Pararhizobium capsulatum DSM 1112: one gene and its partner. The protein of the gene in region 2 interacts with the protein of the main gene of each other region in a pairwise test. Links are inferred from orthologs where the notes say so. Each region holds a gene or a part of one and is shown on either strand. Other genes may lie near its edges. The genes, in order: ccmE and QO002_RS00855.

Evidence for each region.
Region 1: the proteins of QO002_RS00855 (region 2) and ccmE interact in binary tests that used the Escherichia coli proteins (3 or more experiments, as listed by UniProt). The link is inferred for Pararhizobium capsulatum DSM 1112 from one-to-one orthologs.

The regions. Positions count from the first base shown.
Region 1 is NZ_JAUSVF010000001.1:1,800,552-1,810,478, reverse strand. What follows is about bases 3,228-6,225. They hold ccmE (cytochrome c maturation protein CcmE), read right to left. Parts: upstream 4,954-6,225; coding sequence 4,501-4,953; downstream 3,228-4,500. Other genes in these bases: QO002_RS08680 (RT0821/Lpp0805 family surface protein), read right to left, coding at 6,189-6,225; ccmI (c-type cytochrome biogenesis protein CcmI), read right to left, coding at 4,950-6,095; QO002_RS08695 (heme lyase CcmF/NrfE family subunit), read right to left, coding at 3,228-4,504. Outside these bases: QO002_RS08710 (response regulator transcription factor), read right to left, coding at 1-222; QO002_RS08705 (Do family serine endopeptidase), read right to left, coding at 349-1,911; QO002_RS08700 (cytochrome c-type biogenesis protein), read right to left, coding at 2,055-2,519; more of QO002_RS08695, read right to left, coding at 2,516-3,227; more of QO002_RS08680, read right to left, coding at 6,226-6,626; QO002_RS08675 (sensor histidine kinase), read right to left, coding at 6,850-8,238; QO002_RS08670 (response regulator transcription factor), read right to left, coding at 8,516-9,211; QO002_RS08665 (hypothetical protein), read right to left, coding at 9,354-9,605; QO002_RS08660 (hypothetical protein), read right to left, coding at 9,746-9,927. UniProt on the Escherichia coli protein: Heme chaperone required for the biogenesis of c-type cytochromes. Transiently binds heme delivered by CcmC and transfers the heme to apo-cytochromes in a process facilitated by CcmF and CcmH.
Region 2 is NZ_JAUSVF010000001.1:172,270-182,001, reverse strand. What follows is about bases 4,355-7,157. They hold QO002_RS00855 (heme ABC transporter permease), read right to left. Parts: upstream 6,236-7,157; coding sequence 5,474-6,235; downstream 4,355-5,473. Other genes in these bases: ccmB (heme exporter protein CcmB), read right to left, coding at 6,296-6,955; ccmD (heme exporter protein CcmD), read right to left, coding at 5,304-5,471; QO002_RS00865 (DsbE family thiol:disulfide interchange protein), read right to left, coding at 4,690-5,307; QO002_RS00870 (DUF2585 domain-containing protein), read left to right, coding at 4,355-4,693. Also shown: dapF (diaminopimelate epimerase), read left to right, coding at 1-524; tRNA (N(6)-L-threonylcarbamoyladenosine(37)-C(2))-methylthiotransferase MtaB, read left to right, coding at 521-1,795; signal recognition particle-docking protein FtsY, read left to right, coding at 1,811-3,364; QO002_RS00875 (septation protein A), read left to right, coding at 3,471-4,103; more of QO002_RS00870, read left to right, coding at 4,133-4,354; QO002_RS00845 (hypothetical protein), read left to right, coding at 7,168-7,860; QO002_RS00840 (hypothetical protein), read left to right, coding at 7,882-8,589; heme ABC exporter ATP-binding protein CcmA, read right to left, coding at 9,021-9,659. UniProt on the Escherichia coli protein: Required for the export of heme to the periplasm for the biogenesis of c-type cytochromes.

The DNA of each region.
Region 1 (9,927 bases), 1.6 Mb from region 2 along the record:
ACCCTTGCGCCGCAGTTCGGAAATCACCGACAGCCCGTCGCGTCGCGGCAGCATGCGGTCGATCACCAGCACGTCGTAGGCATTTTCACTGGCCATGAACAGCCCGCTTTCGCCATCACTGGCGTGGTCCGATACGATACCGGCCTCGCGAAAGGCTTTGGCAAGATAGGCGGCGGCTTCGAGATCGTCTTCGATAATCAGAATCTTCATACGGGTGACCATAGTCCCGGACCCTCACCTTTCACAACCGGCTTTGCCTGCGCCTTTGACAGCGAGGTTATCGGCGAAACGAAAGGCGCCGCGAAACCTTTCGGTCTCGCGGCGCGATACGCTTTAGAGCTGCGCGCCTCAGCCCTGGTCGATCGGCAGGGCGACGAAGCGGCTGGCGTTGTCCGCCTCGATCTGGAACAGCGCCTTGCTGCGACCGTCCTTCTTGGCGGCCTCGATCACCTTGAGGATGTCGTCAGCCGACTTGACCTCCTGGTTGTTGACCGAGACGATCTTCTCGCCTTCCTTCAGGCCGCGATCGCTGGCGTCCGAGTCCGGATCGACAGAGGCGATCGTGACACCATTGCCGTCATCGGAGGGGGCAACAGTTACACCGAGGTCGGCGAGTGCCTTCTCGCTGGCGGGTGCCTGATCTTCCTGCTGCTGTTCCGGATCGGCTGCGGCTTCCTGAGTGTCGGCCGGCAGGGTGCCGATTTCCAGCTTGACGCTGATCGACTTGCCGTCACGCCACAGGGCGACATCGACGGTTGTTCCGGGACGCATCGTCGCGATCTTGCGGGCAAGCTCGCGCGGACCCTTGATCGGATCGCCATTGACGGCGGTGACGACGTCACCCTTCTTGATGCCAGCCTTTTCACCGGGCGATCCGGCCTGGGGTTCGACGACAAGCGCCCCGCTGGCCTCTGCCAGACCGAGCGAGTCGGCGATGTCCTTGTTGACCGGCTGGATCTGCACGCCGAGCCAGCCGCGCGAGACCGAGCCATCCTTCATCAGGTCGGCAACGACATCCTTGGCAACCGAGGCCGGGATCGCGAAGGCGATACCGACATTGCCGCCGGAAGGCGAGAAGATCGCGGTGTTGATGCCGACAACTTCGCCAGAGAGGTTGAAGGTCGGGCCGCCCGAGTTACCACGGTTCACGGCCGCATCAACCTGCAGGTAGTCGTCGTATGGGCCGGAGCCGATATCACGGCCGCGAGCCGAAACGATGCCCGACGTCACCGTACCGCCAAGACCGAAAGGATTGCCGACGGCAACGACCCAGTCGCCAACGCGAACCTTGCTGTCGTCAGCCCAGTTTACGTAGGTGAACTTGCGCTTGTCATCGACCTTCAGCACGGCCAGATCGGTGCGGCTGTCCTTGCCGATTAGCTTGGCATCAAGCTCTGTACCGTCGTTGAGAACGACCGTAAACGCAGAACCGTCGGAAACGACGTGATTGTTGGTAACGAGGTAGCCATCTTCGGTGATGAAGAAGCCGGAGCCCTGCGAGGTCGGACGCAGGCGGCCGGGGCCGGGCTTGCCGAGATGCGGACGGTCACGCTCAGCGTGGCGATCGCCACCACCGTTCGGGCCACCGAATTCACGGAAGAAACGCTTCAGCGGATGATCGTCCGGCAGTTCATCAAAGCCGGGACCGCCGAAGTCGAAGCTGAAGCCGTTGGACGCGTCGTCGGAAACAGGATTGGCGCGCGACTGGACACGAACCGAAACGACGGCCGGCGAAACGGCGTCGACTACGTCGGCAAAGCTCGGAACCTGCGGGGCTTCAACCTTGACCGGAGCGGCAAAGGAATGGGTGATGGCAGCGGGGATACCCGTCGACAGCATGACCGCCGCAAGACCGGCCACGGTCGATGTCTTCAACACGGTTTTCAGGGAGGGGCGCGAGGGCTTGAACATCGAATTTGCCTTTTCTCTTCTGGAACAGATCGCGAGGGGAAAGCGATCGTTGAGATAAGAAATAGGCGCAGCCACCTTACCGATGCGTGTCCGCCGAATGAATTTTTGGTAATGTTCGAACGGGCGAAAAATAATCCGCGATATCAGGTGGTTTCGTCCTTGAGCAACGCGTCGAGACGCGCCTTTTCATCGGAAGTCAGCGCGGTTCCGGTTATCTTTCCGGTCCTGCGACGCGCGGCAAGAGCCATTGCGATGGCGCCGATAACCAGCAAGGCCACGGGCGTTCCCCAAAGAACAAGCGTCTTGGTTTCAAAGCGTGGCTTCAGAAGGACGAATTCGCCGTAGCGGGACACGACATAGGCGATCACCTGCTCGTCACTATCGCCACCGGCAATGCGCTCCCGCACGAGTACTCTCAGATCTTTGGCGAGCTCGGCATTGGAATCGTCAATCGACTGGTTCTGGCAAACCATGCAGCGCAGTTGGCCGGAAAGCGCGCGGGCGCGCGCCTCGAGCGCCGGGTCCTTCATCACCTCATCCGGATTGACGGCAAATGCCGGCGCCGCCAACAGAAGGACGATCAGGGCAAGGATAGACCGACGCATCATTCGGCCGGCTCCAGGACAAGTTTCGGTTGCGGCTTCGCCTTCTTCGGCACCCCAACGCGGAGGCGCCTATCGCTGAGTGAAATAGCTCCACCAATCATCATCAGCACTGCCCCACCCCAGATGCAGAGGATAAACGGCTTCCACCAGATGCGTATCACCATCGCACCATCGGGCGCGGGATCGCCGAGCGAAACATAGAGTTGACTGGTGCCGAAGGTGCGGATACCCGCCTCCGTCGTCGGCATGCGACGTGCCGTGTAGATGCGCTTGGAGGACCAGAAGTCGCTCACCACGACACCGCCGCTCAGGATGTCGAAATGCGCGGACTCTTCCGTGAAGTTCGGCCCGTTGCCTTCGCGCATTCCGTCAAAACGCAGCGTAAAACCGCCCGCCTCGACCGTCGTGCCCGGCTTCATCTCGACGATCGTCTCCGTCTCGTAGGCAGTGACCGCCACGATCCCTATCAGCGTGACGCCAACGCCGGCGTGGGCAAGCGTTGTTCCGAAGGAGGAACGCGGCAGGCCCTTCAGCCGCGCCCACGCAGTTGCCAATGGCAACCTCCCGATCCCGGCACGCAAAACCAGATCGGTCAGAGAACCCGCAATCAGATAAATGCCCAAGCCGATACCGGCAGCCGCCATCACCGGCCCGCCATAGCGCGCATAGAACACACCGAGAGCAACCGCCAGCCCAAGCCCGATTGCCGCAAAGAGCCGCTGTGCCGCTCCAAGCAAATCGCCGCGCTTCCAGGCAAGCAAGGGTCCAAATGGAACCGCCAGCAGCAGCGGCAGCATCAGCAACCCGAAAGTCATGTTGAAGAACGGCGGTCCGACCGAAATCTTGGCGCCGGTCAATGCCTCCAGCGCCAGTGGATAGAGCGTTCCGGTGAGAACCGTTGCCGCCGCTGTCGTCAGGATGAGATTGTTATAGACCAACGCCCCTTCTCTCGAAATCGGAGCAAACAGGCCACCCGCTTTGAGCCGCACAGCCCTGAAAGCAAACAGCGAGAGCGCACCACCGATAAAGAGCACGAGAATGACGAGGATGAAAATGCCGCGGGTCGGATCATTGGCAAACGCGTGGACCGAGGTCAGCACCCCGGATCGCACAAGGAACGTTCCAAGCAGCGACAGGGAGAAGGTCAGGATCGCCAGAAGCACCGTCCATATCTTCAAGGCCTCCCGCTTTTCCATCACCAGCGCCGAGTGAAGCAATGCCGTGCCCGCAAGCCACGGCATGAAGGATGCGTTTTCGACCGGATCCCAGAACCACCAGCCACCCCAACCGAGTTCGTAGTAAGCCCAGTAGGACCCCATGGCGATACCGGCTGTCAGAAATGTCCAGGCGGCCAGCGTCCAGGGCCTCACCCAGCGCGCCCATGCCGCGTCAATCCGGCCGTCGATCAGCGCGGCCACCGCAAAGGAAAAACAAACCGAAAACCCGACATAGCCGAGATAAAGCAGTGGCGGATGGATCGCGAGACCCACATCCTGGAGGACCGGATTGAGATCGCGGCCTTCGCCCGGCGCCGGCATCAGCCGGTTAAATGGGTTCGAGGTCAACAGGATGAACAAACTGAAGGCGGTGGCAATCCAGGCCTGCACGCCGAGCACATTTGCCCGCAACGTATCCGGCAGATTGCGGCCAAAGACCGCCACAAGCGCGGAGAACAACGTCAGGATCAGCAGCCAGAGCAGCATCGAGCCTTCGTGGTTCCCCCAGACACCCGAATATTTATAGAGCAGCGGGATCATCGAGTGGGAGTTCTCCCACACGTTCGCCACCGAGAAATCGGACGTCACATGCGCATAGGTCAAAACCGCAAAGGAAAGCGCCACCAGTGCAAAGCTTGTGATTGCAGCGGTCGTGCCACTCTGCATCAGTGACCGCTCGCCCCGCCAGGCGCCGATAACAGGCAGCAGCGACTGCAGGATCGAGGTCGCAAGCGCCAGTACCAGCGCATAATGACCGAACTCGATAATCATCGGATCGTCTCCTTGCCGCCGAGCGAAACGCCCTGGGCCTTCAACCTGTCGGCCACGTCCTTCGGCATGTAGGTCTCATCATGCTTGGCAAGAACGGTATCAGCAACAAAGAGCTTGCCACCGGCATCAAAAGCACCTTCCGCCACGACCCCCTGGCCTTCGCGGAAAAGGTCCGGCAGAATTCCGGTATAACTTACGGGTACAGTGCTGATCGTGTCGGTAACCACAAAGCTGATCGTCGTACCCTCGCCACGTTTGACAGAGCCGTCTTCCACCAGCCCCCCCAGGCGAATGCGCGTTCCAGGTGCAAGCGTGGTCTTCTCAAGATCGCCCGGCACATAGAAATAGGCCACCGACTGGCTGAAGGCGAACATCACGAGCAGCACGGCTGCCAGGATGAAACCGACACCGCCGCAAATAACTGCCAGTCTCTTCTGCTTCCGGGTCATTTCACATCCTTGTCGGCGGAAAGGCCGAGTTCGCGGGCAAGCGCCAGCAGGCCGCGCCCCTCCTGGCTTTCCGCAGGAAACACCGCAAGTCCGCGGCGCAATGCCTCGCTCGCATCAGCCTTTCGGTCGAGCACGGTGTAGGAACGAATGATCCGCATCCAGCCTTCGAAATTATTGGGGTCCTGCTCCAGCTTTTCAGCAAGATTGGAGACCATGCCCTCGATCATCGCGTTGCGATCGGAACCGCTCATCGTCTGGGCAGCAGCAACATCCGCTTGCGTCGGATTGCCGGGTGCGCTCTGCGCACGCTCCCCCATCACTGCAGCGCCTTGCAATTCTGCCAGATGGCTGTTGACGAGTGGCAACCAAGGCGCTTCGGCCGGTGACGAGCGCACGAGCGCTTCAAAAGCGTTGCGGGCTTCCTCGGTCTTGCCCTGCTGCTTCAGACCCAGCGCCAGATAATATTCGGAGCGCGGGTCATCCGGCTCGATCGCCAGAGACTGCTTCAATGCCGCTTGGGCATCGACAGTCACCAACCCACCCGAAAGTGCAATCAGGCTCTCGGCATAGCCGCCCAGCCGGGCTGGAGTGGGCCCAAGAATCCGGATCGCATTCTGATATGCCGCGCCTGCGTCTTCCACCCGGCCTTCCCGAAAGTAGATCGGCGCCAGCAGGTCCCATCCCGCCCCGTCTTCGGGGTTCTTGACAAGATGCTGCTCAGCCTTGGCAACCAGAATGTTGATATCGTCGCCGGGGTTGGCAAGGCGAGCGGCGAGCGGCGCATCCGGCATGTCCGGACGCCCCGTCGCCAAGTAAAGACAGAGCCCCGTTAGCGGCAGAAAGACGATAACTGCAGCCTGTGCAATCCGGTTTGCCCGGCGCCTGGCAACAGGTGCAGCCATCTTGACGGCATCGCTTGCCACGAGCAACCGCCGCGCCACTTCAGCGCGTGCAAACTCGGCTTCGTCTCCGGAAATCAGACCATTGGCCGTGTCACGCTTCAGCTCGGCCAGCTGGTCGCGATAGACCTCGACATCGTGGGATTGCGGAATTTCGGTGCGCGCATCCGCCCGCATCAGCGGCAGAAGCAGAACGGCGGCGACAGCCGCCGTCAGGATGGGAACGAGGATCCAGAACAGCATGTGCGATCAATTACTATGCGCACCCCGGCTTTCCAACTGGAAAACCAGTTCTGGTCGAAATTTGAGGCGTTTCGCCGCAAGAGGACGTAATCGTCAGGTAAGAGGCGTCCAGCTGCCATCGCCGTTGCGGCAGGCCACGCCACGCGCAACATTGTCCTGCCCTTTGACCGAGACTGTGTGGCTGTACTGGCGGCAGTTCTGGGAACCAACCTGATAGGGGGCTGTCGCCACGACCGAACCACTGACGCCCGAGCCCTGCCACACGACAGGTTGACCGCCCGGCGCCGCCTCAAGCGCGCGATACTCGGCCTCAAGCGCGCGCTGGCGATCGGCCTTGCTCAAGGAAAGGTTGCTCTCGTGCCCGACGATGCCGCCGCCGAGGGCGGCGATATAGGATGCTGACCCGGCAGCGACCTGCGTGCTGCCCACTGCCCCAGTCGATGCGCAGCTGCCGAGCAGCAATGCGCAGCCCGCAAGCACAACACCTGCTCTTGCGGTCGCGGAAAGGGTCAAGCAGACGTTCTGGTTCATGATGCGGGACTATCCAGCTCTCGCGTTTGCGTCGTGTTCATCATCGCGCTTCCACTCTTCTGGGCCAAAGCACGACTCCGTGACTCCCGTCTTTTTTGCATTTGCTCAGCAGGCAGGCAACCTTTGATCCTTGGGGGTGCCGTATTCGCACAAGCTTTTGCTTATTTTGCAGACAACCCTGTCAAAAAAGTCACGTTTGTTTTGCAGTGCGGGTGAATAAAGCTCAGCTTACGCCCGGTAAAATGAGCTGCGCTCTCAGGCCACCGATTTCCGCACGAGAGAGCCCGAGCTTGCCGTGATACTCACCGGCAATTTCCTTGACGATAGACAGGCCGAGCCCGGTTCCCGGTTTGCTTTCATCAAGCCGCTTGCCCCGCTTGATGGCAATGGCGATCTGTTCCGGCTCAAGCCCCGGCCCGTCATCCTCAACATCGATCGTGACCCAGTGCCGCCGACCGGGATCGCTGCCATGCACGTTTTCCGGAGCCGGCTGCGCGATGATATGGACCTGTGCGCCAGCATAGCGGGCGGCGTTGTCCAGCAGGTTACCAATCGTTTCCTCAACGTCCTGCTGTTCCATCGCCAGCATCAACCCGGGTGCAGATACGGAAAATTCGAAGTTCTTGTCGGGATGAAGCCGTCGCATGACCCTGACGAGCCGCTCCAGCGCAGGCTCAACCTCGGTACGCGCCAGCACGCTTTCCCTCTGGGCCGCAATACGGGCACGGTTCAGATAGGATTGCACCTGCATCTGCATGGCATCAGCTTGATTCCTGACGAGATCGCCATGCGGCGCTTCCAGCACCCGCGCCTCATTGATCAACACCGCGATCGGCGTCTTCAGCGAATGGGCGAGATTGCCGACCTGCATGCGCGCTCGCTCGATGATCCGCCGGTTGCTCTCAATCAGAGCATTGACCTCGCTTGCCAGCGGCTGAATTTCGCGCGGAAAATCGCCGTCGAGCCGCTCACTTTCGCCGGCCCGGATTTTTTCCAGCGAACGTCGTGCCTGGTCAAGAGGTCGTAACCCGAACAGGATTGCCAGCGCATTCATGCCGAGACCACCGAAACCGAAGATGGACAAGGCAAGATAAAGATTGCGGTTGAAGTCGTTGATATCGCTTTCCAAAACATCGCGATTGCCCGCAACGCGAAAGCGGGCCGTATGTCCCTGGATATCGAGAACGACTTCCGTTTCCGCCACCTCCACCGAATTGCCGAACGAATCCGTCGTCGTATAAAAGCGTTCATAGCGAATGTCGAACGGCACTTCGTCCACACTAGGGATCGGCAATTTGCCGTTGCCCAGCGATGTCGACATCAGCGTCGGCGTATCGAACTCACCGATTGGCTCGACGATCCAGTACCAACCTGTCTGGGGTTGCGAGAACCGCAGGTCGCCCAGCTGCGGACTGCCCGCCAGGACGGATTTGTCGTTGACGACCACCGAGTTGATAACGTTGTAAAGCTGCGCGCGCAAAAGATCTTGAAAGCCGCGCTCGGATCCCTGCCGATAGAGGGTGGAGATGACCACGCCGATTACGACCAGAGCAGCGACGGCCCAGATGGTCGAAACGAGAAGAACGCGCGCCGTCAGCGATTGCGGTTTCAGCATATCCGGTCACACCCGGTTTGCTCCCTCTTCTCCCCGGCGGGGAGTATGTGGCGGGCAGCGCTGAATGAGGGGGCGGGCTGGTTGGGCCGCACAATACCCCCCTCTGCCCTGTCGGGCATCTCCCCCTCAAGGGGGGAGATCGACACGAGGCCGCCTCTCGCTCCCCATCTTCCCCCTTGAGGGGGGTATGTCACGAAGTGACAGAGGGGGGTAAAACCATCCGAAGGCACCGTCCGAAACCTGATATCCCCACCGCCTCGCATATCGGCTCCGATCAGGACTTGGCGCTCTTGTCTGCCAACGCGCCGGCGCCCGGCGGCTGCATGCGATAACCGAGCCCACGCACAGTTTCGATCAGGTCGTTACCGATCTTCTTGCGCAGGCGTCCGACGAAAACCTCGATCGTATTGGAATCACGGTCGAAATCCTGATCGTACATGTGCTCGACCAGCTCCGTGCGTGACACGGCCTGGCCCATATGGTGCATGAGGTAAGAGAGAAGGCGGAATTCGTGGGACGTCAGCTTCAGCTGAACCCCGTCTACCGTCGCCTTCGAAGCCTTGGTATCGAGCCTGACGGGTCCACAGACGATCTCGGAGCTCGCATGACCTGCCGCACGCCGGATCAGTGCGCGGATACGGGCCAGCACCTCCTCGACATGGAAGGGCTTGGCCACATAGTCATCGGCCCCGGCATCGATCCCCGAAACCTTGTCGCTCCAGCGATCGCGCGCCGTCAGGATCAGCACCGGCATGACCTTGCCGGCACCGCGCCATTTTTCCAGAACGGTAATGCCGTCCATCTCCGGTAGGCCGATATCGAGGATTACGGCGTCATAGGGCTCGCCTTCGCCGAGATAATGCCCCTCTTCACCGTCATACGCCTGATCGACGACATAGCCGGCTTCCTTCAGCGCTTCCGCGAGCTGTCGGTTGAGATTGACGTCGTCTTCGACCACGAGAATGCGCATGAACGAATTTTTCCTCTGTTCCTCGCCCCTATCCCCCCGCTGCAACCATATCCGTGCAGCAAAGCAGAATCAGGAGCTGCCTATTCCATCGCTCGCTCAGGATTATGCAAGCCCCAGCCAGCATTGCCGGCGGAATAAGGTATTACATGGGCACGCGCACCGTCACCTTTTTCGGACGGCCACCATTTCCGGGAATGAGCACGGTGACGACGCATTTGCCGTCCGAGGTGGGCTGGGCCGACAGGAGTTCACCGCCGGTATCGGCAACCACCTGCGCTGCGGCCGCGCTGCAATCCCCATCGACCGTGACAACCATCGATGGCAGATCAACTGCAGGCGGCGAGAATCCGGAGAGACCCGCGGCAAGCGTTGCTATGATCAATGGTGAGGACATGAACGCACTTTCGAGGACTGACGTTTCTTCCGTTTTTTAATAGACCATACTGTCTGAATGGCAAATGAATGTCGGGTTACAAAGGCTTCACCTATGCCGCCAGCAAGTCCAAAGGCACGATCACAGCGCTTCAAATGACATCAACGCAGCCTTTTGCTTGCAGATATCCGGCCATAGATTGCAACCAGCCCGCCGCCCGCCGCCGCAATCGTGGTCAATGCATCAACGAATTGCCGCTGATCCTGCGTGCCGATCTCAATCCCCGCCAGATGCGCGCAGGAGGCGAGAACGGCAACCAGCGCTCCCCAGACCGTCATCGACT
Region 2 (9,732 bases):
GCATCCCGCTCTCTGAAGAATTTTACGATACCAGCCGAATCGAGCTGCAGATCGGGCCGATCGACGATCCGATCCTGCATTCGCCCTCGGTCATGTCGATGGGCAATCCGCACGCGATCTTCTGGGTCGATCGTGACGTCATGTCGTTCGATCTCGAACGCTTCGGCCCGCTGCTCGAGAACCATCCGATGTTTCCCGAGCGCGCCAATATCACGCTGGCGCAAGTCACATCTGCGACCTCGCTTAATACTCGCACATGGGAGCGCGGCGCAGGCCTCACGCTCGCATGTGGTTCCGCCGCTTGCGCTGCCGCCGTCAGTGCGGCGCGTACCGGGCGTACGGGACGCGATGTCACGATCCGCGTTGCCAGCGCCACGCCGCCCGGCATTCTTTCGATCGAGTGGCGCGAGCGTGATGATCATGTGATCATGACCGGCCCGGCAGAATGGGAATGGTCCGGAACGGTCGATCCGCAAACCGGCGTCTTCAGCCGCGAGGAGCCGGCCGAGGCGCGGGCGCTGTGAGCGGCGTTGACGTCATAACCTTCGGCTGTCGTCTCAACACCTACGAATCCGAAGTCATGCGCAGCGAGGCCGAGAAGGCGGGGCTGAACAACGCCATTCTCGTCAACACCTGCGCCGTCACCGGCGAGGCCGTGCGCCAGGCCCGCCAGGCGATCCGTCGCGCGCGCCGCGAAAATCCCCATGCCCGCATCATCGTCACCGGCTGCGCGGCCCAGACGGAAAAGCAGACCTTTGCCGAAATGCCGGAGGTCGATGCCGTTCTCGGCAACGAGGAGAAGCTGAAGCGCGCCTCCTACCGCGCGCTGCCGGATTTCGGCGTTTCGGCGGAAGAAAAGCTTCGCGTCAACGACATCATGAGCGTGCGCGAGACCGCGCCGCAGATGGTGAAGCTGATCGAAGGCCACGTCCGGGCTTTCGTTCAGGTGCAGAACGGTTGCGATCATCGCTGCACCTTCTGCGTCATCCCCTATGGTCGCGGCAATTCCCGCTCGGTGCCGATGGGCGCCGTGGTCGATCAGGCGCGCAAGCTGACCGAAGGCGGCTACAGCGAGATCGTTCTGACGGGCGTGGATGCGACGAGCTACGGCGCAGACCTGCCGGGCCAGTCGACGCTCGGGCTACTTGCCAAAACGCTGCTGAAGCAGGTGCCGGATATCCGTCGTCTGCGGCTCTCCTCCATCGACAGCATCGAGGCCGACCGGCATCTGATGGACCTGATCGCCGACGAGCCGCGCTTCATGCCGCACCTGCATCTGTCGCTGCAGCACGGCGACGACATGATCCTGAAGCGGATGAAGCGTCGTCACCTGCGCGCCGATGCGCTGCGTTTCGTCGAGGATGTGCGCCGTCTCCGTCCGGATGTCAGTTTCGGAGCGGACATGATTGCCGGGTTTCCGACGGAGACCGAGGAGATGTTCGCCAATGCCGCAAGCCTCGCGGAAGAGGCCGGCATCGCCCATCTGCACGTCTTCCCCTACAGCCCCCGCCCGGGAACGCCGGCCACCCGCATGCCGCAGCTCGATCGTGTGGTGATCAAGGAACGGGCGGCAAGGCTGCGCGCCACTGGACTTCGGCTAATGCAGGGCCATCTTGACAGCATGGTTGGAACGCAGCAATGGCTGCTCGTAGAGAACAACGGGCTGGCCCATACGGAAAACTTCACCCTTGTCGCGGTGCCGACCCTTCGTCCGCGCGAGATGGTGTGGGCGCGGATCACCGGCCACAACGGCAGACATCTCGAAATGCAATTGACGGCCGCCGACGCGGCCTGACGATACGGACGGACAATGGCGCTGAGCTTCATCAAACGGGTTTTCACCTTCGGCAAGGACAAGCCCGCCGAGGGCGAACCGCCTGTCGTCTCCGAGGAAATTTCTCCGGCAGGCGCGCTCACGCCGGACGAACGCCGCGCCGTCGAGGCCGAGCTTGAGCCGCATTCTCGCGAAGAAAACCTGCCGCTCGCCATCGATCCGGTGCTTTCCGAAGAGATGGAGAATGCCGGCGGTCCGGCGGATGATCTTGCGGCGAGCGCGGAAACTGCAAGCGAGGACGCCGACGCTGTTTTGCCGATGCCTGCCGCGGAGCAGATCGGCGATCTCGGCGTCACGCCGTTGTCGCTCTTGGAAGCGGAAGCTGCAGTGGATACGGAGGAAGCGCCTCTAGCGATCTCCTCCCTTGAGTGGGAGATGCCCGACAGGGCAGAGGGGGGCGAGGAGCCGTCCTCATTCTCTAAGGCCGCGGATGAGACTCCTGAAACAGAAACGCTCGAGGACGAGGCGGCTTTAACCCCCTCTGTCCCTTCGGGACATCTCCCCCTCAACGGGGGAGATCAGACGGAGCAAGTTGCACCTCCAACACTTCCCAAGGGTTTTGCCACCGGCCCTGCTATTATCGAACCCGTCGCCGAAACGCCCAAACAGAAGCTCACCTGGTTTCAGCGCCTGCGCCAGGGACTGGCGCGCACGTCCTCGCAGCTCACCGGCCAGATCACCGCGCTCTTCACCAAGCGCAAGCTGGACGACGATACGCTGCAGGAGCTCGAAGACCTGCTGATCCAGGCTGACCTCGGCGTCGAAACGGCGCTTCGTATCACCGATACGCTGGCCTCCGAGCGCTACGGCAAGGATGTCACCGGCGAAGACGTCTCGCGCATCATGGCGGCCGAGATCACCAAGGTCCTGTCGCCGGTCGCCAAGCCGTTGCAACTCGATCTGTCCCACAAGCCGCATGTCATCCTCGTCGTCGGCGTCAACGGCACTGGCAAGACGACGACCATCGGCAAGCTCGCAGCCAAACTTTCCGGCGCCGGTCTCAAGGTCATGCTCGCCGCCGGCGACACGTTTCGCGCGGCAGCCATCGAGCAGCTGAAAATCTGGGCCGAGCGCACCAACTCCGACATCGTTTCCTCGAAACTCGGCGCTGATGCCGCTGGTCTCGCCTATGAAGCTTTCGAGCAGGCGCGGCTGAAGAAGAGCGACGTGCTGATCATCGATACGGCCGGGCGCCTTCAGAACCGCACGGAACTGATGGCGGAACTTGAAAAGATCGTCCGCGTGCTCGGCAAGCTCGATCCGGATGCGCCCCATACCGTGCTGCAGACGCTCGACGCGACGACAGGCCAGAACGCCCTCAATCAGGTCGAGATTTTCCGCAATGTCGCTGGCGTCAACGGCCTGATCATGACCAAGCTTGACGGTACCGCGCGGGGCGGCATTCTCGTTGCGATCTCGGCCAAGCATAAGCTGCCGGTCTATTTCATCGGTGTCGGCGAGGGTGTCGATGATCTCGAGCCGTTCGAGGCCAGGGATTTTGCCGAGGCGATCGCCGGCATCCCCCATTGACCCGGATATAGTTTTGCCGTTTTGCTGATGTTATTGCCGGAGAAACCGATCGCGCCGTGATTGCGATCATACCGGGGCTCAAGGCTTGTCTGCCAAGGAAACTGCAATGTCGTCTATCGAGGCTGCAAAGCCGCGCAAGGAAATCAGCCCGCTTCTCAAGATGGTTCTGGAGCTTGGCCCGCTGGTGGTGTTCTTCTTCGCCAATGCGCGGGGCGAATGGCTGGGCGCGCATTTTCCGGCGCTGACTGAGCTCGGTGGTCCGATTTTCATCGCGACCGGACTGTTCATGGCCGCAACTGCTCTCGCGCTCACCGTGTCGTGGATATTCACCCGTACGCTGCCGATCATGCCGCTGATTTCCGGTATCGTCGTCTTCATTTTTGGCGCTCTGACGCTCTATCTGCAGAACGACACCTTCATCAAGATGAAGCCGACCATCGTCAATTCGCTGTTCGGTGTCATCCTGCTTGGCGGTCTGCTCTTCGGCAAATCGCTGCTCGGCTATGTTTTCCATTCTGCCTTTCGGCTGGATGAGGCCGGTTGGCGAAAGCTCACCATCCGTTGGGGCATCTTCTTCGTGTTCCTCGCCATCATGAATGAAGTCGTCTGGCGCAATTTCTCGACGGATTTCTGGGTGGCCTTCAAGGTCTGGGGCACGATGCCGATCACCGTGCTCTTCACGCTGTCGCAAATGCCGCTGATCATGAAGCACTCGCTCGACCAGGAAGCTGACGCTTGAGCGCCGTTTTGCCGAATCATGACAGGACGATGCGGCACACGACGCTCTGGCTGCTCGTCTGTCTCGCTGTCCTGATTGTTCAGGCATTGGCGCAATACTGGATGGGCCGCACGCCGATCTGCACCTGCGGCTACGTCAAACTGTTCGAACCGGTGGTCAACAGCCCCGGTAATTCGCAGCATCTGGCCGATTGGTACACGCCGTCCCACATCATCCACGGCTTCATCTTCTACGGCATTGCGCACCTGCTGTTTCGCGGAAAGCCGCTGGCGGCGCGGCTGCTATTTGCGGTGCTGATCGAAAGCGGTTGGGAGCTTCTTGAGAATTCGCCCATCATCATCGACCGCTACCGAACGGCGACCATCTCGCTGGATTATTACGGCGACAGCATCCTGAATTCGGTAATGGATACAATCTTCATGGCCGCTGGATTCTTCTTTGCCTGGCGTATGCCGGTGTTGGTCACGGTGGCCGTCGCTATCGTCTTCGAGCTTTTCACCGGCTGGCTGATCCGCGACAATCTCACACTCAACGTGCTGATGCTGGTTTATCCGCTGGAATCCGTGAAGGCGTGGCAGAGCGGGATCTAGCTCTTGCCTGCCAGCGCGGCTTCAATCGCCGGAAAGAGCCCTTCCTTCAGGCTGCGGTCATCGAATGGGCCGACGCGCTTGTACAGGATCGTTCCGTCTGCGCCGACGAGATAGGATTCCGGAATTCCGTAGACACCCCAGTCGATCGCCGCCTTGCCGCGCGGATCAACGCCGATGGCGGAGAACGGATTGCCGAGTTCGCCGAGGAAGCTCAGCGCGTTTCCCGTCTTGTCCTTGTAGTTGATGCCGACGACTTGCAGGCGTGGGTCTTTAGCGAGATCGAGGATTATCGGGTTTTCCTCGCGACAGGGAATGCACCAGGACGCCCAGATGTTGACGAGCGTCAGCTTGCCCTTGATCGCGGCGTCGGTGAGCGCCGGCATGGGGGCTCCGCTGAGGTTCGCGCCTTCGAGCGGTGGCATGTCGAGGCTCGGGGCTTTCGTGCCGATGAGAGCGGAAGGGATTTCGCTGATGTCGCGGCCGGAATCGAGCTGGCTCCAGAACACGGCGGCAAGGGCTCCAAAGATAGCAAGCGGCAGCAGCGCCAGCACATAGCGCGCCTTGCTCGGCCGTTCCGCGACTTCGCTGTTCGTTGTCCGGGTTTCGTCGGTCATGATGTGGGCTTGCCTTCGGACCGGCGGCGGATGCCGGCGTCTTCGAGCGTCTTTAATTCTCTCCGGCGTGCGCGACCGTCAAGGAATACCCAGCCGATCAGAGCCAGAATGAGAATTGTGGCAGCGCCGTAGCTTGCGGCGACATAGGCGAGATGTCCCGACATGCTCAAGCCTCCCGGCCAATATTACGCGCCGCCTGCCGGCGCAGTGCTGTGACCCGGCGGCGCAAGATTTCGTTGCGCATGGCAGCTATATGCAAGGTGAAGAACAAAAGGGTGAAGGCGATCGCCATCACCAGCAGCGGTCGCAGAAATTCGGGATCGATGGTCGGTCCACCCAGGCGCATGACGCTTGCCGGCTGGTGCAGTGTGTTCCACCACTCGACCGAAAACTTGATGATCGGGATGTTGACGAAGCCGATCAGGATGAGGATGGCGCAGACCTTGGCAGCCTTGCCGGGCTCGTCCATCGCCCGGTTGAGCGCGATGAGGCCGAGATACATCAGGAACAGTACGAAGACGGAGGTGAGCCGCGCATCCCAGACCCACCAGGTGCCCCACATCGGCTTGCCCCAGAGCGAGCCGGTAATCAGCGCCATCAGCGTAAAGGCCGCGCCGATCGGCGCGGCGGCCTTGGCGGAGACATCGGCCAACGGATGGCGCCAAACAAGCGTGCCGAGGGCCGAGATGGCCATGACCGTGTAACACATCATCGACAGCCAGGCGGCGGGCACATGGATATACATGATCCGCACGGTTTCGCCTTGTTGGTAATCACCTTCGGTGGTGAAGGCGAGATAGAGGCCGACGACAAAGAAAAGCGCGGTTACGCCGATCAGCCAGGGCAGGATACGCCCTGATAGCGCCAAGAACCGCGTCGGGTTGGCGAGGTCGCTGAATTTTCGGATAGCAAGGCTGTTGTCGGTCATGATGGTTCTTTAACGCGGATTGCTTCCTGCTTCAATTGATCGGGGTCAACCACATTTCTGTCAGTCTGACGAGGAACGCAGCGCCGCCGCCGCCGCGACGGGGCCAATCACCGCGAAGAACAGGGTGATGGCGATCAAGATCAGGAGCGGTGGCAGGAACGGGGCTGGGTCCTGTACCGCCGCATAGGCCGCGCTGACACCGAAGATCAGTACGGGGATGGCAAGTGGTAACACCAGGATCGAAACGAGTAGCCCACCGCGCGGCAGGGCGACGGCAATACCCGCTCCTGCTGCTCCGATGAAGGTGATGGCCGGCGTGCCGACCAGAAGCGTCAGCATGGTTGCGGCGATAGCAGTGCCGTCCATATTCATGAACAGGCCGAGCAGCGGGGCGGCAATGACCAGCGGCAGGCCGGAGGCTGTCCAGTGGGCGAGACATTTGACCAGCACTGTCAGCACCAGCGGCGTTTCCTGCATCAGGATCAGATCGAGTGACCCATCCTCACGCTCCGCTTGGAACAGCCGATCAAGGCCGAGAAGGCAGGAGAGCAGGGCGCCGATCCAGAGGATGGCGGGGCCGATGCGCGAAAGCAGGTTGAGGTCTGGCCCGACGGCGAAAGGCACGACGGCAATGACCGTCAGGAAGAACAGGACGCCGATCAGGGCGCCGCCACCGGATCGTGTTGAGAGTTTCAGGTCGCGGAGGAAGAGGGCGATCAAATGCTGTTCCTAGCTCGGAGCCACAGCTCTGTGCCTCAACCGCAAAAAGCATCAGGTTCGTGAAAAATCAAGCGGCGATAGCGGGAGCAAGGGTCAATCTGCAGATTACAGCGGCCTGTTACAAATGAAAGGCGATCTTAGTCGCAACTTTAGGAAGATATAATTACAATCGGATTGATCTTCCTGGTTTCTTACGAATGGAGAGGTGGACCTTGCCAGATCCTATACAAAGAACTCCTTCCGAACAGGTCGGCAAGCTCATTCTCGATGAATTTTTGATGCCGGATCGATTTGAACATCCAATAAGGCGCAGGGCAGCCGATGATCTTGCTCATTTGCATTCGAATTTGGCTAAAGAAGACAAGGCTGCCCTTTATCATGCAATGGATAAGCATATTGAACTTGGGTCAATGTTTGCACAAAGTGTAATAACCCAAAGTATAAAATCTGAAAATCATGAGCCAATAAAATCTCTGGAAATTAGAAAATTTGTAATTGGTCAGATACCAAACATAGAAAATAGCTATTATCAGGCTCAGATAATTTCTGAGGTTACTAAAGAAAAACTCACTCCACACCAGGCGTCCTTCGTTGTGAAGAATGTTTTGGACTATTTCGAAGATCAGATAAGAAACCTCCCGCAAAGCGAACGATATTCTCACGACGGAGATTTGGATTTAAGGTTTCACGCTCTTGAACACACAGCGGAATTCCATACAGACGCGGATAGGCGCAGGCTGGCAGAAATGGCGAGAGCCGATGCTAACCTTGATAACTGTCTTCAGAACCTGAACGAGCGGACTGCTTCAGCGGAAGGGCGACAAACCGCGTCAGAAAGGCATACTCAAAGCGTAGATGATCGGCACTATGACGAGAGGCCGCGAGGTGCAGAACGGGGTCGCTAGGGACAATAGTGGAGGGGGGAAATGGTTGAAGACCATCCTGAAAAAAAGACTACCGATAATGCTTCTGACGATTCCAGGGCCTTTGCTGGGCTCAAAGATCTGCCAACAGAATCCTTCATCGATCTGGCGACGCCACATGATGGTGACGACAGAAAATCTGTACGTGATCTTAACCTTCTTAGTCGCCTCAACAAAAATACGCATGCCATTATCAATGACCAAACTCATGCTTTGGGTCGGTATTACTCCACAATTGCTGCCGCAGGCAGATTGAAGAACGACCTGCATGCAAAGACCTTTCCTCAAGAGCTCATCTTCGATGACGTAAATTGGGATATCGGTTCAAATCCCACCGCAATCGATTGGATACGAACGGCCACGCCCGGGCTTGAATTGCTAACCCCAGAGGCTCAGACTCGGATCGTCCGGAATGTATTGGAAGGGCATGGGGCCGAACAGGGGGCTGCCGTCCTTGAGATGTGCGGTCACCTCGATAACCTTCATGACAGAGAAAGCATCAAAGCAATGGCATCATTGGCGATCGACCTGTTTGTGAACGCCGAAGAATGGGAGCAGGCAAGAAGCGACGACGGATGCAAGGCTGTCGCGCTGGCGTACAGGCATATAATGGATGAAGACATGAAAACCGCCAGGGGACAGCTCCACGAGCATATGGACGCCAAACCCCGAACTGCGCCGACAGCTGGTGAACGCCATCGTCGCACATAATCCAGGCATCCTGAGGCTCGATGAACCGCGAGCGCTGGTGGTCAAAGAGTTGCCTGAGTTAGATATCGACGCTACGCTCAAGGCCCTTGTCAAACCAGAACAAATGGAACGGACTGGAACCCGACCTGCCAAAAGTGATGCCGGTCGCCTCTTGCCTCAGTTTGAATCCTTGGCGAGAGCGGCGGGCTTATCAGGTTTTGACAAGGTCGCTAAGGCGAAACAGATTTCTCAGGCTATCGAAACAGAAGTCGACACTGCGCGGGCAGACCTGCGGTGGTCGACTCGCGAGAGGTCAGATCGCTCCCGATAGCCACACGATTTCGGTAAATCTAGAGGATGTCCGGTTCGGATTGAACCAGGGTATTCGCTAGATTCTTTTGTTTTCGTTTATCTTTTCGGGGAAAACGGTTTCCGCTTTTCCCTGACAAATTCTAGTCAGACAATCCAATAAAACCGGTCATTGCCAACTCAGAGGCGTTCTGAAGCGCAAGAGGCTGGTGCGTTGCAGCAAGTACGATGCCGCCACTCCTTTGGTGAGCGGAAATCAACTTTGCCAACAAAGTGTCCGCAGCGGAGTCGAGGGCTGCCGTCGGCTCGTCGAGAATCCACACCGGACGGTGGGCTACGAGCAGCTTGGCGAAAGCAATGCGACGCTGTTGGCCCGCCGACAGATAGCCAAAGGGCAAGTGGCCGATGCCCGGCAAGTCGACGGCCTCTTCTGCCTGGAAAACGCCCATACCAGTGCCATCTGCCGAATCACCCATGAACTTTTTCCAGAAGGTGAGATTTTCCTCCACCGTCAGTTCACGCTTCATGCCGTTGTGGTGTCCGAGATAATGGCAGAGCTCGCGGGGATGGCCGAATTCCTGGGTTCCTCCCGTTGCCGAAACGGTGCCTTCTTCCTGCAACAGCAGGCCCGCGACGACGCGCAAAAGGGTAGATTTTCCCGAGCCATTCGGACCCGTGATAATCAAGGCTTCGCCGGCTTCGAGAACAAAGGAAATATCCTTGAAAATCAGGTCCTCACCGCGTTTTGCGCCGAGTCCCGCGACGACGAGGCTGAGGGGCATTCATCTTCCTTTTACGACGTTCGTCGCAATGCAAAAAAATTGTCCCAATTTGGGGAATGTTGGTCTGGCACGT